3 regions of the Paenibacillus thiaminolyticus genome follow, and region 2 is predicted to be linked to each of the others. Evidence: riboswitches for the same ligand, from Rfam matches in the RefSeq annotation. Region 2 holds a riboswitch; each other region holds the start of a gene.
What was found. Region 2 has a riboswitch for S-adenosylmethionine ahead of FLT43_RS23285 (methionine ABC transporter ATP-binding protein). Riboswitches for the same ligand answer to the same signal wherever they lie in the genome.
Positions count from the first base shown of each region.

Region 1: it holds a riboswitch for S-adenosylmethionine, as region 2 does, so the genes downstream of both, FLT43_RS11000 (methionine ABC transporter ATP-binding protein) here and FLT43_RS23285 (methionine ABC transporter ATP-binding protein) in region 2, are expected to answer to the same signal.
Region 3: it holds a riboswitch for S-adenosylmethionine, as region 2 does, so the genes downstream of both, metA (homoserine O-acetyltransferase MetA) here and FLT43_RS23285 (methionine ABC transporter ATP-binding protein) in region 2, are expected to answer to the same signal.

Region 1 is NZ_CP041405.1:2,439,659-2,444,415, reverse strand. Features, by position in the region: gene FLT43_RS11010 (MetQ/NlpA family ABC transporter substrate-binding protein) at 1-466, opposite strand, end outside; gene FLT43_RS11005 (methionine ABC transporter permease) at 512-1,171, opposite strand; gene FLT43_RS11000 (methionine ABC transporter ATP-binding protein) at 1,172-2,176, opposite strand; SAM riboswitch class I at 2,296-2,406, opposite strand; gene FLT43_RS10995 (S9 family peptidase) at 2,478-4,757, opposite strand, start outside.
Region 2 is NZ_CP041405.1:5,238,583-5,243,339, forward strand. Features, by position in the region: gene FLT43_RS23275 (UbiD family decarboxylase) at 1-1,567, shown strand, start outside; gene FLT43_RS23280 (Cthe_2314 family HEPN domain-containing protein) at 1,583-2,284, shown strand; SAM riboswitch class I at 2,356-2,506, shown strand; gene FLT43_RS23285 (methionine ABC transporter ATP-binding protein) at 2,634-3,659, shown strand; gene FLT43_RS23290 (methionine ABC transporter permease) at 3,659-4,327, shown strand; gene FLT43_RS23295 (MetQ/NlpA family ABC transporter substrate-binding protein) at 4,465-4,757, shown strand, end outside.
Region 3 is NZ_CP041405.1:2,135,793-2,140,549, forward strand. Features, by position in the region: gene FLT43_RS09590 (trans-sulfuration enzyme family protein) at 1-842, opposite strand, end outside; gene FLT43_RS09595 (aminotransferase class I/II-fold pyridoxal phosphate-dependent enzyme) at 839-2,023, opposite strand; gene metA (homoserine O-acetyltransferase MetA) at 2,023-2,964, opposite strand; SAM riboswitch class I at 3,082-3,234, opposite strand; gene corA (magnesium/cobalt transporter CorA) at 3,739-4,674, shown strand.

The DNA.
Region 1 (4,757 bases), 2.8 Mb from region 2:
GCAGCCCCAGCGAACGGGCGAGATTGGTCGGATCGTTCGCCAGCGCGACGGTGCTGCCGTCGGCGATCTCGCCGAGCGCCTTGTACTTCGATGAGTAGATGCCCATTGGCGCCGTAGGCACGACGATGAGATCGGTCAGTTCCAGCTTGTTTTCCTTGGCGAAGTTATCCATGTAGATTTTATGCTGGAACAGGTTCGCGGCCAGATCGCCGTTGGACAGCGCCAGGTTCGGCTGCACGTAATCCCCGAATTCGACGATTTCGATCGTGTAGCCTTTTTTCTCCATGATCGGCTTGATCGCCTTCGTCAGCATATCGCTGTATGGGCCGGCGGTGGCCCCGAACTTCAATGTTTTGCGCTCTTCCTGCTTCGCATTGTCCCCGCCGCTGGAGGACGGGCCGCTGCCGCAGGCGGCCAACAGGCTGAGCGTCAGGATGAGCGAGAGAAGAATGGCTGTCTTTTTCATGATGATACCCTCCATATATATGTGAAATGATGTTGTAACCTTGCGTTAGCGCTTGTCTACCTTTTTGGCCAGGAAATCGCCGGCATATTGAATGAGCTGCACGAGACAGATCAGGACGATGACGGTGGTGAACATGACCGTATTGTCATAGCGGTAATAGCCGAACCGGATCGCCAGATCGCCGATGCCGCCTCCGCCGACCGTCCCGGCCATGGCCGAGTAGGCCACGAGGCTGATCGCGGTAATATTAATCCCTTGCACGATGCCGGGCTTCGCTTCGGGAAGCAGCACATCCTGGATGATCATCCAAGGTGTGGCCCCGATCGACACGGCAGCTTCGATAACGCCCTTGTCGATCTCGCGCAGCGCGGTCTCGACGAGCCGGGCGAAGAACGGGATGGCGGCCACCGACAACGAGACAGATGCGGCTGTCGGACCAATCGTAGTGCCGGCGATCAGCTTCGTCAGCGGCAGCAGGGTCACGAGCAGGATGATGAACGGAACCGATCGGATCATGTTGACGATGAAGCCGAGGACGACGCGGGTAAGGCGATTTTCGAGAAACAGTCCTTTATCCGTTACAAATAATATTATTCCAATAGGAAGACCCAGAATTAAAGCGACAACTAATGAGATGCCCACCATATACAAGGTCTGAAAAAACGCCTTGTACAGATCGGGCAAGATCTGTATGAGGGAGTCCATCTATCTGATTACCTCCAATCGGTGCGTTCGTGATGCGATATAATCCATGGCCCGCTGCACTTCGGACGGATTGCCGTTCAGCTCCAGGATGAGGATGCCGAGAGGCGTATCATGGATGTATTCGATCTTGCCATGCAGGATATTGCCTGTGACATCGAACTGCTTCAGCATGTCGGTAATGACGGCTTCCTCCGCCTGCGGCGCGACGAAGTGAATCTTGACGACGGTTCCCGTGCTGTGCCGGAGCAGGCGGTCGGGCAGATCGAATTGGAACAGGCTGTTGATGAAGGAGCGGGTCATCGGATGCTGCGGATCGGAAAAGATATCATAGACAGGCCCCTCCTCGACGACGCGGCCGTTCTGCATGACGGCCATCCGATCGCAGATTGCCTTGACGACTTCCATCTCATGGGTAATCAGGACGATTGTCAGCTTCCATTCACGGTTGATTTTTTGCAGCAGGTCGAGAATGGACTGGGTCGTCTCCGGATCGAGCGCGGATGTCGCCTCATCGCAGAGCAGCACATGCGGATCGTTCGCGAGCGCCCTGGCGATGCCCACCCGCTGCTTCTGGCCGCCGCTCAGCTGCGAAGGATAGACATCGCGCTTGTCGGACAAGCCGACCATCTCCAATAGCTCGGTCACCCGCGCTTCGATGTCCGCCCTGGATGTCCGGTTCGCCTTGAGCGCAAAGGCGATGTTCTCATAGACCGTCTTGGATCGAATCAGGTGAAAATGTTGAAAGATCATGCCGATCTTCAACCGGGCCTGCCGCAGCTGCTCGCCCTGCAGCTTGGTCAGATCGACGCCGTCGACGAGGATGCTGCCCGATGCCGGCTGCTCCAGCAGATTGATGCAGCGGAGCAGGGAGCTTTTGCCGGCTCCGCTTCGCCCAATGATGCCGTAGATGTCGCCCTTCTCTATCTGCAGCGAGACATTATCGACACCGACGACCGTTCCCGTCTTGCTTCGGTATTCCTTGATAAGATTCCTTATCTCTATCATCTCTCTCACACTCCAACGTTCATGCTGTATTGTCTCGTCCGGCCAGCATCTATTCCAGCGAATGAAAAAAAGCCTCTTTCCATGAGAGAAAGAGGCTGCTGCATTCCATCGATAGGAACCACTTATCTCTCAGAATGCCGCGCATTCTGTAGGATTTAGCACCTTTTACCATAATGGGTAAGGTTGCTGGACGTCATAGGGCCTATTCCCTCAGTCGCTCTTGATAAGGTCAAGATAATGAAATTGTCTTGTGAGAATCATACACAGGAATGCTGCGGTTGTCAATTTAATTTTCATTGGGTTAGTCGGGAATGGACAGAGCAGCCTGTGCGGGCAAGTGCTGCACCTCCGGCGCAATCTCATACTGGGCAGGCGGTTCGGCTCCGAGCAGATGCTTCACGAAATAGTCCCATTTCCGCCGGATAAAATAGCGGTTCGACTGAATGCTATGGCCGACGTTCGGCATGATGAGCAGATCGAAGTCCTTGTTCGCCCGGATCAGTGCGTCGACGAGCTGCATCGTATGCGCCATATGAACATTGTCATCCATATCGCCGTGCGCGAGCAGCAGCTTGCCCTTCAGATTAGCCGCCAGCTGTGCGTTGTCCTGACGGCCATACCTCTCCGGATGTTCCTTGTCGGCCAGTCCCTGGAACCGATCGCCCCATGCTGCAATGTAGGCCCGCTGATCGTGATTGCCGGCCCCCGAGACGGCGACGGAATAGACGTCGGGATAGGTCAGAATGGCCCGGGCCGAGCCGTAGCCTCCCCCGGAGACACCCCAGATGCCGACGCGCTTCGGATCGATGAACGGATATCGTTCGGCGAGCTGAGGGATGGCGGCGGCATGATCCGCTAATCCGGCCGCATGCTCGAGATTGCCGTCGGACGCGTCATGGAACGCCTTGGAGCGGTAAGGAGTGCCCGTTCCGTCCATCACGATCGTTACGAATCCGAGTTGGGTGAACGATTGCGATCCGCCGGAGAAATCGATGGCGGACTCCCACAGGAACGATTTCGGCGTATTGAGAAGCTGAGGTCCCCCGTAAAAATAATCGATCAGCGGATACTTCCGCCCAGGCTCGCAGGATGCGGGAGGGATCAAAATGCCGTATAGATCCGTAACCCCATCCGCCGCCTTGACCGTGAACCGTTCCGGAAGCTGATAGCCCTGCTCCAGCAGCAGCTCGATATCGGCCCGCTCCAGCTCCCGGACGAGGCTGCCGTCGTTGTGGCGAAGCACGGATACCGGAGGCAGATCGACGCGCGAATAGGTGTCCGTGAAGCAGCTCAGATCCGGAGCGAAGGCGATCTTATGATCCGCATCCTCCGGCGTCAGCAGCGTCAAGCCCGTCCCGTCAAGACGGATGCGGTACAGGTGCTGGAAGTACGGATCGCGCCCCGGTTCGCGGCCGCTGGCCGTGAAGTATATCCATTGCTGCCGCTCATCCACGGCCGCCAGCCGCCGGACGTTCCACTCGCCGGATGTAAGCTGACGGATGAGCTGTCTCGAGCGGCTGTCGAACAGATACAGATGAGCGTATCCGTCGCGCTCGGAGAGCCAGAGGGCGGTATCGTCGGCCAGCAGGCGGAAGTTCGGATCCGGCCGTAACTGTAGGTCCAGATTGCCGAAATGATACAGATCGATGAACAGGAACGTATCGCTCCGTTCTTCGATGGCGGTGCGGGCCGCCCCCGTCTCCGCATCGGCGGCAATCAGCTTGGCCGAACGGTAATCGCGGGCCATGGACAGATAGCAGACCTGCTTGCTGTCCTTGCTCCAGCAGGCCTGGGGGGCCAGAGGATTGAAGGGGCTGTCGGAACCGAGTATGATGCGGGGCGCGTCCACGACGATGCTGTCCTGCCGCTTAATATCGCAGATGACGATGTCGGCCAGCGGGATATGGGGATCGCCCGGACAAGCATAGCGTATCGAATGCCGGACAGGCCGGAGGTCCCCGCTTGCCGCAGAGGGCACGTGTTGGAGCAGATGAAGCTCGCGGAGCGAACGCTGATCGAGCCGCATTGTCATGAGCTTCGTCGAGTCGGGCGACCACAAGGCGGCCGGGAATGACTTGCCCTCGGGGCGAAGATTCAGGTTCATCGCCTCCACACTGCCTGTATAATCATAATAAGGCTCGCCGCCGAAGGTCAACTGCCGCACTTCCCCGCTCTCCACATGGCGGGTGAACAGATTATGCTTCTCGGCGTAGGCGCCCCACTGCCCGTCGGGGGAGAGCAGCTCATACGGCTCGGGCAGCGGCCGGTCCGGGGCCGGGAGGCGGGTGCACCGATAGCTGGACAGATCGCATTCCCAGCGTGCCCCGTCCATATCGAAGCGGATGAGATGGCATGATTCGGGCAGTTCCAGCCGATCCAGCTCCAAATGATGGCGATCCAGCGTCCGGCCAACCTCCTGGCTCAGGGAAGAAGCGAGACGTTCATGATCGAAGGCCGGCTTCGAGGCGTTCGTCTCGGGATCGGCGAGGATATACTCGGTTCCCTTCTCTCTGCCCAGCCGCACGTCGCAGCGGTACCAGAACCGGTTCCCGCCGTCCAGCCAGTTCGGCACGACGCGGCC
Region 2 (4,757 bases):
CTTCGGGCCGAGACCGGAGCAGTTCGCCAACAAATGCATCGAAGCGGTGAATCGCTTCATGCCTCCATCGCCGAAGAAGCTGTGGGAAGAACGAAGCCTGGTCAAAGAACTGCTGGGCCTGCTCAAGGTAGGCATGAAGGATGTATCATCCGCTCAAGCGCCGATTATGGACGTGAAGCGGACCGATATGCCGATGCAAGGCCTGCCGGCGTTAACGAGCTGGCAATTGGACGGGGGGCCGTTCATTACCCTCCCGCTCGTCTACACCGAGCATCCCGCACGCAAGGGCAGCGATCATAACCTGGGAATGTACCGGGTTCAAATATACGATGACGAGACGACCGGAATCCACTGGCAGATTCAAAAAGGCGGCGGCTTCCATTATCATGAAGCCGAGCTCCGGAACGAGGCGCTGCCGGTGTCCATCTATGTCGGCGGCCCGCCCGCATTGATTGCGGCAGCCATCGCGCCGCTCCCGGAGAAGCTGCCGGAGCTGCTCATGGCCTCCTTCGTCATGGGCGAGCGCCTGCCTGTCGTGGACAGCGGCTTCGAAGGGCATCGCATTCCGGCGGAAGCTGAGTTCGTCATCCAGGGCTACGTGCCTCCGCATGAGCGGCGGCTGGAAGGGCCGTTCGGCGACCATTACGGCTATTACTCGTGGGCGCATGAGTTCCCGATTGTCAATGTGAAGCACATGTACCACCGCAAGGACGCGATCTACCCGGCGACGATCGTCGGCAAGCCGCGTCAGGAGGACTACTATTTGGGCGAGTATCTGGTCAAATTGCTGTCACCGGCCTTCCCGATGGTCATGCCGAGCGTGCGCAAGGTGCATCCTTATCCGGAGACAGGCGTCCATTCTCTGGCCGCTGCCGTCGTCCGGGAGAGCTATTCCCGCGAGGCGATGCTGAGCGGCTTCCGGATTCTCGGGGAAGGCCAGCTCAGCCTGACCAAATTCCTGATGCTCACCGATCAGGATGTCGATCTGGACAATTTCGCGCAGCTGATGGAGAACGTATTGGAGCGCTTCCAACCGGAGTCGGACCTGTATGTGCTCAACAATACGTCACATGATACGCTCGATTATACCGGGCACAAGCTGAATCACGGCAGCAAGGGCATAATGCTGGGGGTCGGCGAGCCGGTCCGCGAGCTCCCGCATACGTATGAGGGAGGCCCGATTGACGAAATATCGGATGTGGCCGTATTCTGCCGCGGTTGCCTGACGATGTCCGGAGCGTCCTATGAGGCCGAGCCGCAGTTGGCGGAACGGCTGATGGAGCGGTTGGCCGCGCAGGAGACGCCTTGGCCGCTCGTATTCCTGGTGGACGATGCGCAAGTGGCCCGCACGCAGCTGTCTTTCCTGTGGACGGTGTTCACTCGCTTCAACCCTGCTTCTGATATATACGCGCGGATGGAAGTCCGAAATCACCACATTGCGTATCAACTGCCGATTGTTATTGATGCGCGCATGAAGCCGGGCTACCCGGACGAATTGTTCCCGCGCGAAGATATCGTGCAACGGGTGGACGATCGTTGGAAAGACTATTTCCCGAACGGATTCTAATCGGGGGTGGTCACGATGCTGCGAAGCCTGTTCGGGGAAGCGCCCCGCAGGGATGAAGGCGCGTTGAAGGAAGCGATGGAAGCGATAGACCGCTATCTGTCGCATGTAAGGAAGCAGATGGACAACGGCGGGGATCCGGGGCATTACTGGCGCAAAATCGAAATCTGGACGGTAGGGCTTCGCACATCGCTCGATGAGCTGGAGCAGAGCATCTATGCTTCCGGCAAGTATGCGGAGCGGGTGACGAAGCAGTATCAGGAAGATATGAATGATCATGAATTGGATGATTATTACCGTCACGTCTACTTTTACAAAAATGCGTTCATCCGCGTCTTCTCCATCCTGGACAAGCTGGGGACGCTGCTGAATGAGGTGCTGCGGCTGGAGACGGAGCAAATGAAGCATTTGTTCTCTTACTTCACGGTGCTCCGCCGGCTGCATCTGACAGGCAGGCATCCGCGCCTGACCGACAAGCTGTCCGGCCTCAAGCAGCTGCATGGAGAAGCGATGCAGCGCCTGCGCACACGCCGCAATACCGAGATTCACTATATGAATGCGGAGATGCAGGACGATCTGTGGCAGCGGCACCGCAGCTTGAACAGCAAGCTGCGGCTGGAGGATATCCAGGCGAATATGGACGATGTGGAAGAAGGCATGCAGATGGTGTGCGGCGCGCTTACCGCTTCGTTCCGGGCTCTCGTTACCCTGGAAAAATGAAACGTAAGGTAAGAAAAGTCAATTGACAATATCCGAGTAATATCATATACTTTGAATAATTTCATAACGATTTCTTATCAAGAGTGGCGGAGGGACAGGCCCTGTGAAGCCCGGCAACCGATCCTGCAACCCGTATTTGCACGCAGCTTACCGCTGCCGCAAGATTGCAGGATGTCAATGGTGCTAATTCCTTCAGAACGGATAAGTTCTGGCAGATAAGAAAGGGCGCTAACCCACCTGCACACGAGAAGCACATGATACAGCCCCCTTTTGGCATCTGCCAAGAGGGGGCTTTTGGCGTGAATACAGAGATACAGGCCACCGCTAATTAGGAAGGGGAAAACTATCATTGATTCGTCTGGAGCATATCAGCAAACAATATGAAGTCAAAGGCAAGCTATCCGGACCTCTCGCATTGAACGATGTCAGTTTGACGATAGAGCAGGGAGAAATTTTTGGCATTATCGGCCACTCCGGGGCCGGCAAGAGCACACTGCTGCGCAGCATCAACCTGCTGGAGCGCCCGACCTCCGGGAAGGTGTTCGTGGATCAGGTGGACATGATGAAGCTGTCGAAGCGGGAGCTGCAGGAGCAGCGCAGCAAGATCGGCATGATTTTTCAGCATTTTAATCTGCTGTCCTCGGCGACCGTGTTCGACAATGTCGCATTCCCGCTGCGGCTGCAGAATGCGTCTGCCGCCCAAGTGAAGGCGAAAGCGGATGAATTAATCCGTCTCGTCGGTCTCGAGGAGCACCGCAATAAATATCCGGCGCAGTTGTCCGGGGGACAGAAGCAGAGGGTCGGCATTGCGCGAGCGCTTGCCAACGATCCGAAGGTGCTGCTCTGTGACGAAGCGACTTCTGCGCTCGATCCGCAGACGACGCAATCGATTCTGGAGCTGCTGCTCGATATTAACCGGCGCTTCGGCATCACGATCGTTCTCATCACCCACGAGATGCATGTCATTCAGGCGATATGCGACCGGGTCGCGGTCATCCATGCCGGCGAGATTGCAGAGCATGGCAAGGTCGTCGATGTCTTCCTGAAGCCGCAGCATCCGGTAACGAGGGAATTCATTATGGAGGAGCGCCATGACGCCGACCTGCAGCCGTGGATGGCCTTCCAGGGGCAGGCAGGAGACCATTCGCGCGTCGTCAAGATCAATTACTTGGGCGATGTGACGTATGAGCCTGTGCTGCAGACCGTCCTTACCGAGGCGGGGGTCCGCTTCACGATATTGCAGGGGACGATATCGCGCATGAAGGATACTCCCTATGGCCAATTGGTCGTTCGGCTGGACGGCGGCCAGCCGGATGTCGATAGATCGCTCTCCGCGCTGAAGGATAGAGGACTTGAAGTGGAGGTGATCGCCTAATGAAGGATCTGGATTTCTCCAAAATCAACTGGGGCGATATTGGAACGGCGACAAGCGACACGCTGGCGATGATGCTGTTCTCCGTCCTGTTCACGATCGTTATCGGGCTTCCGCTCGGCGTACTGCTTTATTTGACAGGAAAATCAAAAGGAACGGCCGGGAGAACCGTATATTTCGCAGTTTCTTTCATCGTCAACATTTTGCGTTCCGCGCCGTTCGTGATTCTGATGATCGCGCTGATTCCGGTCACCCGGATGATTGTCGGCACCTCGATCGGGGTCGAAGGCACGATTCCGCCGCTCGTTATTGCGGCTGCGCCATTCTTCGCCCGGCTGGTGGAGACCTCGCTGCGCGAGGTGGACCGCGGCGTCATCGAAGCCGCGCAGGCAATGGGCGCTTCGACCTGGCAGATCGTGCGCAAGGTGCTGCTGCCGGAGGCGATGCCGGGCCTTATCGCCGGCGCGACGATTACGGCCGTCACACTCGTTACCTATACGGCAATGTCAGGCATGGTCGGCGGCGGCGGTCTTGGGGACTTGGCCATTCGATACGGGTATCACCGCTACGAATTTGAAGTCATGATCATTTCGATTTTTATTATGGTGCTGCTCGTGCAAATTCTGCAATGGATTGGCGACGCATTCGTCCGCCGGTTCACCCGGAAGTAGCCATCCGGCCATGGCCCGCATGGGTCCGGCTGCGGAGATCGTCAGGAATTCGCTCGGTACCGAGCTTCCATATAGAAGTGTGTGTGAACGACCTCTATAACATCAAAATGGGGAATTAACGGGAGGAGAAGAGAGACATGAAAAAATGGACGTATGTATTGACGTTGATAGCGCTGATTGGCGTGCTCGCGGCTTGCGGCAGCAAGTCGTCGACCGGAACGGATACGGGTTCGTCGAACGCGGCGGGCGGAGAAGGCGGGACGGTGAAGCTGGTTGTTGGCGCATCGCCGGTGCCGCATGGCGAGATTCTGAACCATATTGCGCCGAAGCTGAAGGAGCAAGGCATTGAACTCGAGGTCAAAGAGTTCACGGACTATGTGCAGCCGAACGTGCAGGTGCACGAGAAGCAGCTGGATGCGAACTTCTTCCA
Region 3 (4,757 bases), 3.1 Mb from region 2:
TCCTGCAGCCAGGCCGCCAAGCGGCGGGCGCTCTGCTCGCTGTGGCTCATCCGTGCCCCCAACGTCTTCATTCCGCGCATGAGCAGCCAGCTGTCCTGCACGCCAAGCACCGTGCCAAGGCCGTTCTGAAGCTGCTTGATGCGCGCGCCCAGCTCCTCGGTCGCCGTCACAATCAGACCGGCCAGCACGTCGCTGTGTCCGCTCAGGAACTTCGTCGCGCTGTGGAGCACAATGTCCACCCCGTGGGCGATCGGCAGCTGATGATACGGCGTCATGAACGTGTTGTCCAGGAGCGTCAGCAAGCCGTGCTCCTTCGCCCAGCCGCATACCTCCGCAATGTCGGTAATTTTGAGGGTCGGGTTGGACGGTGTCTCCATATAGACCGCCTTCGTATTCGGACGCAGCGCTGCCTTCACCTGATCGATATCGGTCATGTCGACGAAGGTCGATTCGATCTTAAGCCGGTTCAGAATCGTCGTCAGCAGACGGTAGGTTCCACCGTATACATCCTCGGTTACGATAATATGATCGCCTGCGGAGAAGAGCAGGAAGGCGGAGGAGATCGCCGCCATCCCAGAAGCGAACGCGTATCCGTTCGTTCCCCCTTCCAGCACGGCGATATGATCCTCCAAGGCCTGCCGGGTCGGATTGCCCGAGCGCGAGTAATCGAATTCCGGCGGGTCGTAAATATCGTGATGATGGAACGTCGTCGCCTGATAAATCGGCACGCTAGACGCGCCCGTCGTCTTGTCGCTTTCCCCGCCGAAATGAATCAGCTTCGTTGTAAAATCGAGCGCCTGTCCTTGCTTCAACTCCGGCTTCTCTTTGTCTGATTCGCTCATCCCTGCTCCACCTCCAACCGGGCAGCTTCCAGCGCTTGCGCCAGATCTTCGATCAGGTCGTCGACATGCTCAATGCCGACGGAGAAGCGCAGCAGCCGATCGTCCACCCCGATCCGGTCCCGAATCTCCGCCGGGATATCGGCGTGAGTCTGCACCGCCGGATAGGTCATCAGCGACTCGACGCCGCCCAGGCTCTCCGCGAACGCGATCAGCTTCAGATGGCGCAGAATCGGATCGACATAGCGCGCATTCTTCAAGCGGAAGGAGAAGATGCCGGTGTTGCCGGAAGACTGGCGACGTTGAATCTCGCAGCCCGGATGATCGGCCAGACCGGGATAATAGACCGCTTCGACAGCCGGGTGCTCCAGCAGCCATTCCGCGAGGCGGGTCGCATTGTATTCATGACGCTCCATCCGCAGCGCCAGTGTCTTCATGCCCCGCATCAGCTGGTACGAATCCGACGGGCTCAGCACAGCGCCGATCGAGTTGTGGAGGAAAGCCATCTCCTCCGACAACTCGCTGCCCTTGGTCACGATAAGACCCGCCAGCACATCGTTGTGGCCGCCGAGATACTTCGTCGCACTATGTACGACAATGTCCGCTCCAAGCTCCAGAGGACGCTGGAAGAATGGCGTCAGCAGCGTATTGTCCACAATCGTCAGCAGGCCGTGCTTATTCGCCCAGGCCGCCACCCGCTCAATATCCGTAATCATCATCAGCGGATTGGTCGGCGTCTCGATGAAGACCGCCTTCGTCTGCGGCGTGCGGGACGACTCCAGCGCATCCAGATCATTCGTGTCGACATAGGTTGCGGTGACCCCGCAGCGGGACCATATCCGCTCCAGCAGACGGTACGTCCCGCCGTACAGATCGAGCGACACGATCAGATGATCGCCTTGCCCGAATTTGGCGAACACCGTCTGTATCGCGGCCATGCCCGAGCTGCAGGCGAAGCCGGCATCGCCCTGCTCTAGGGCGGCTGCCGCTTCCTCCAGCACCGTGCGCGTCGGATTCTTCGTCCGGATATAATCGAAGCCCGTGCTCTGTCCCAATCTCGGATGACGATAGGCGGTAGCCTGGTAAATCGGATAATTAACGGATCCTGTGGCCGGATCGTTAACCGACCCGATCTGAGCAAGACGGCTTTCTATGCGGTAATCGGCTTCGTTGCGCTCCACCATTATGCGTTGGCCCCTTCCTTACGCAATACGGCTCTGCCCAGTTCGTACGGCGTTTCCTGATAGACATAGTAGTTCAGCCAGTTCGAGAACAACAGATTGGCGTGCGCGCGCCACGACGAACGCGGCTGGCGTGACGGATCGTTGTTCGGGAAGTAATTGACCGGCAGCTCCATCTCCATCCCTTTGGCGGTATCCCGATCATATTCCCATTTCAACGTGCATGGGTCGTACTCGGAATGACCTGTCACGAAGATATGCTTTCCGTCCCGCGTGGCCGCGAGATATACGCCCGCCTCATCTGACTCGGCGAGAATATCCAGCTCCGGGACGCGTTCCACGTCCTCGCGGCGAACCTCCGTATGCCGGGACTGAGGCACGAGGAACACGTCATCGAAGCCTCGCGTCAGCTTCACATTGTCCAAGGTCGTACAATGCGGATACACGCCGAAAATTTTGCGTTCGAGCGGATATTTCGGAATGCCGTAATGGAAGTATAATCCAGCCTGGGAAGCCCAGCAAATATGGAACGTGGACGTCACATTTGCGGAAGACCATTCCATAATGCGGCATAGCTCGCTCCAATAGGTCACTTCCTCGAAGTCCATCTGTTCAACCGGCGCCCCCGTAATAATCATGCCGTCGAATTGCTGTTCCTCGATTTCATCGAATGTCTTATAGAATGCAGATAAATGTTCAGCGGATGTATTTTTGGACGTGTGCGTCGCTGGATGAAGCAGCGTCACATCCACTTGCAGCGGCGTATTGCCAATGAGTCGCAGCAGTTGCGTCTCGGTCGTTTCTTTCGTCGGCATCAGATTCAGGATGACAATTCGCAAGGGACGGATATCTTGGTGATACGCGCGGGTTTCGTCCATCACGAATATATTCTCCTGAAACAATATTTCTTTGGCCGGCAAATGATCGGGAATCTTAATCGGCATGACGCTCTCCTCCTTCATAAAATCCATCATAGATTGGTTGTCGCTTGCGGTATGAGGGTACAAAAAAACCTTTCCCGACATTCGAGAAAGGTTATGCATAGCCTAAATCATGCGCCTCTCTCATCTGTCAGCAGCAGTCTTCTGACCGCTACCGCAAGAATTAGCACCGTGCGCGCCGCAGATACGTCCTTAACATGCAAGAACGGTTCTGCGCATCTGCCGGTTGCCGGGTTTCATCGGGCTTGTCCCTCCACCTGCTCTTGATAAGATTGCTAACATTGCATATTCGATTGCAGTCCTGTGAAGCCGAATAGGACTTTGTAATAATTTAAAGCTAAGTCAAGCAATAAGTCAAGAGGAAAATCACCTTTTGCTCCTTCCCGCATATCGTATTCCATGCACGTTGCAGCAAGCCGATTTTTTCTTGAAAAAAGGACGTGCCGAGCGGTATACTAAACTGGTGCTTGAGCGGCACTGTTGTCATAAAGCGTTCGAAGATTATCGTAAATCATTTCAATTGGGGTGAATTTCGGATGGATGGCGACCCGAGGCAATGCCGAGGTACGAACGGACAACCGAATAAGGCGATTCGGCGGGACCCCGTGCAGCTTGACGGCTGTCGCGTTCTGTCATTATGCCCATCCCCGAGCATCATGCGCGATTAGCTGCCGTGCCCTGGGGTGAACGGCCCTCATCTGCATCTTCCCTGCGCGAATCGTCTGAACAGACGAAGCAAGCTGCCGCATCCGACATGCGGCCGAAGGGGAGAGAGCAATGAAAATCCGTCTAGTTAACGAAGGCGTCTTTACGCCGGTGGATGACATACAGATGACACTGACTCCGCCGGAGAGCGGCTTCTATTGGTTAGATGCCGATCTTGAAGATTTGGTCGAGCTGCAGCCTTTGTTCTCCATTCATGATCTCGCGGTCGAGGACTGCATGAGCGAGGAAGAGCAGCGGCCCAAAATCGAAATCTATGAAAATCATTATTTCATCGTTCTGAACAGCATCCGGTTCGACGATGAGGAAATATTCCTGCGGGCCTTGAACATATTCCTCGGCAAGCACTACATCATCACCGTCACGAAGCAGAAAATCAATGAATTGCGGATGGTCAAGCCGATGCTGTGGGAGCAGCAGGTAAGCGCGGCCGACCGCATGCTGTACCACTTAATCGATATCTTGGTGGATAATTACTTCTCGGTAGCCGATCGAATCGAAGCCAAGATTGACACCTTGGAGGAAGAGCTGATCGTCAGCGCCAAGAAAGCCCATTTGAACGCGATCATCAGTCTTCGCAGCGAGATTCTGTGGCTGAAGAAAGGGCTGGCCCCGCAAAAAGAAGTACTGATCGTCCTGTACCGGAAGGATCTCCGGCTGATCGATGACGATCTGCAGAAGTACTTCCGGGATATCTATGAAAATGCGGTCAAAGTCTCCGAGACGTTCGAGACATTCCGCGACCTGATGGGCAACTTGCGGGAATCGTATCAGCTCAGCATCGCCAACCGCGCGAATGATATTATGCGCGTATTTACCGCGATTACGACGATCTTCATGCCGCTGACGCTTATTACCGGCATTTACGGCATGAACTTTGAGTTTATACCATTCATGTCATGGGGATACGGGTCGATCTATATTATCGGCTTTATGCTCATACTCGGGGCCCTGATGTTCTACCTGTTCCGCAAAAAAGACTGGATCTAAACAGATTCCGAAATCCGTCCTTATACACATACGCACGATAAAGCGCAAGCCCGCCTCCCGCTCCAAGGGATGCGGGCTTGTTC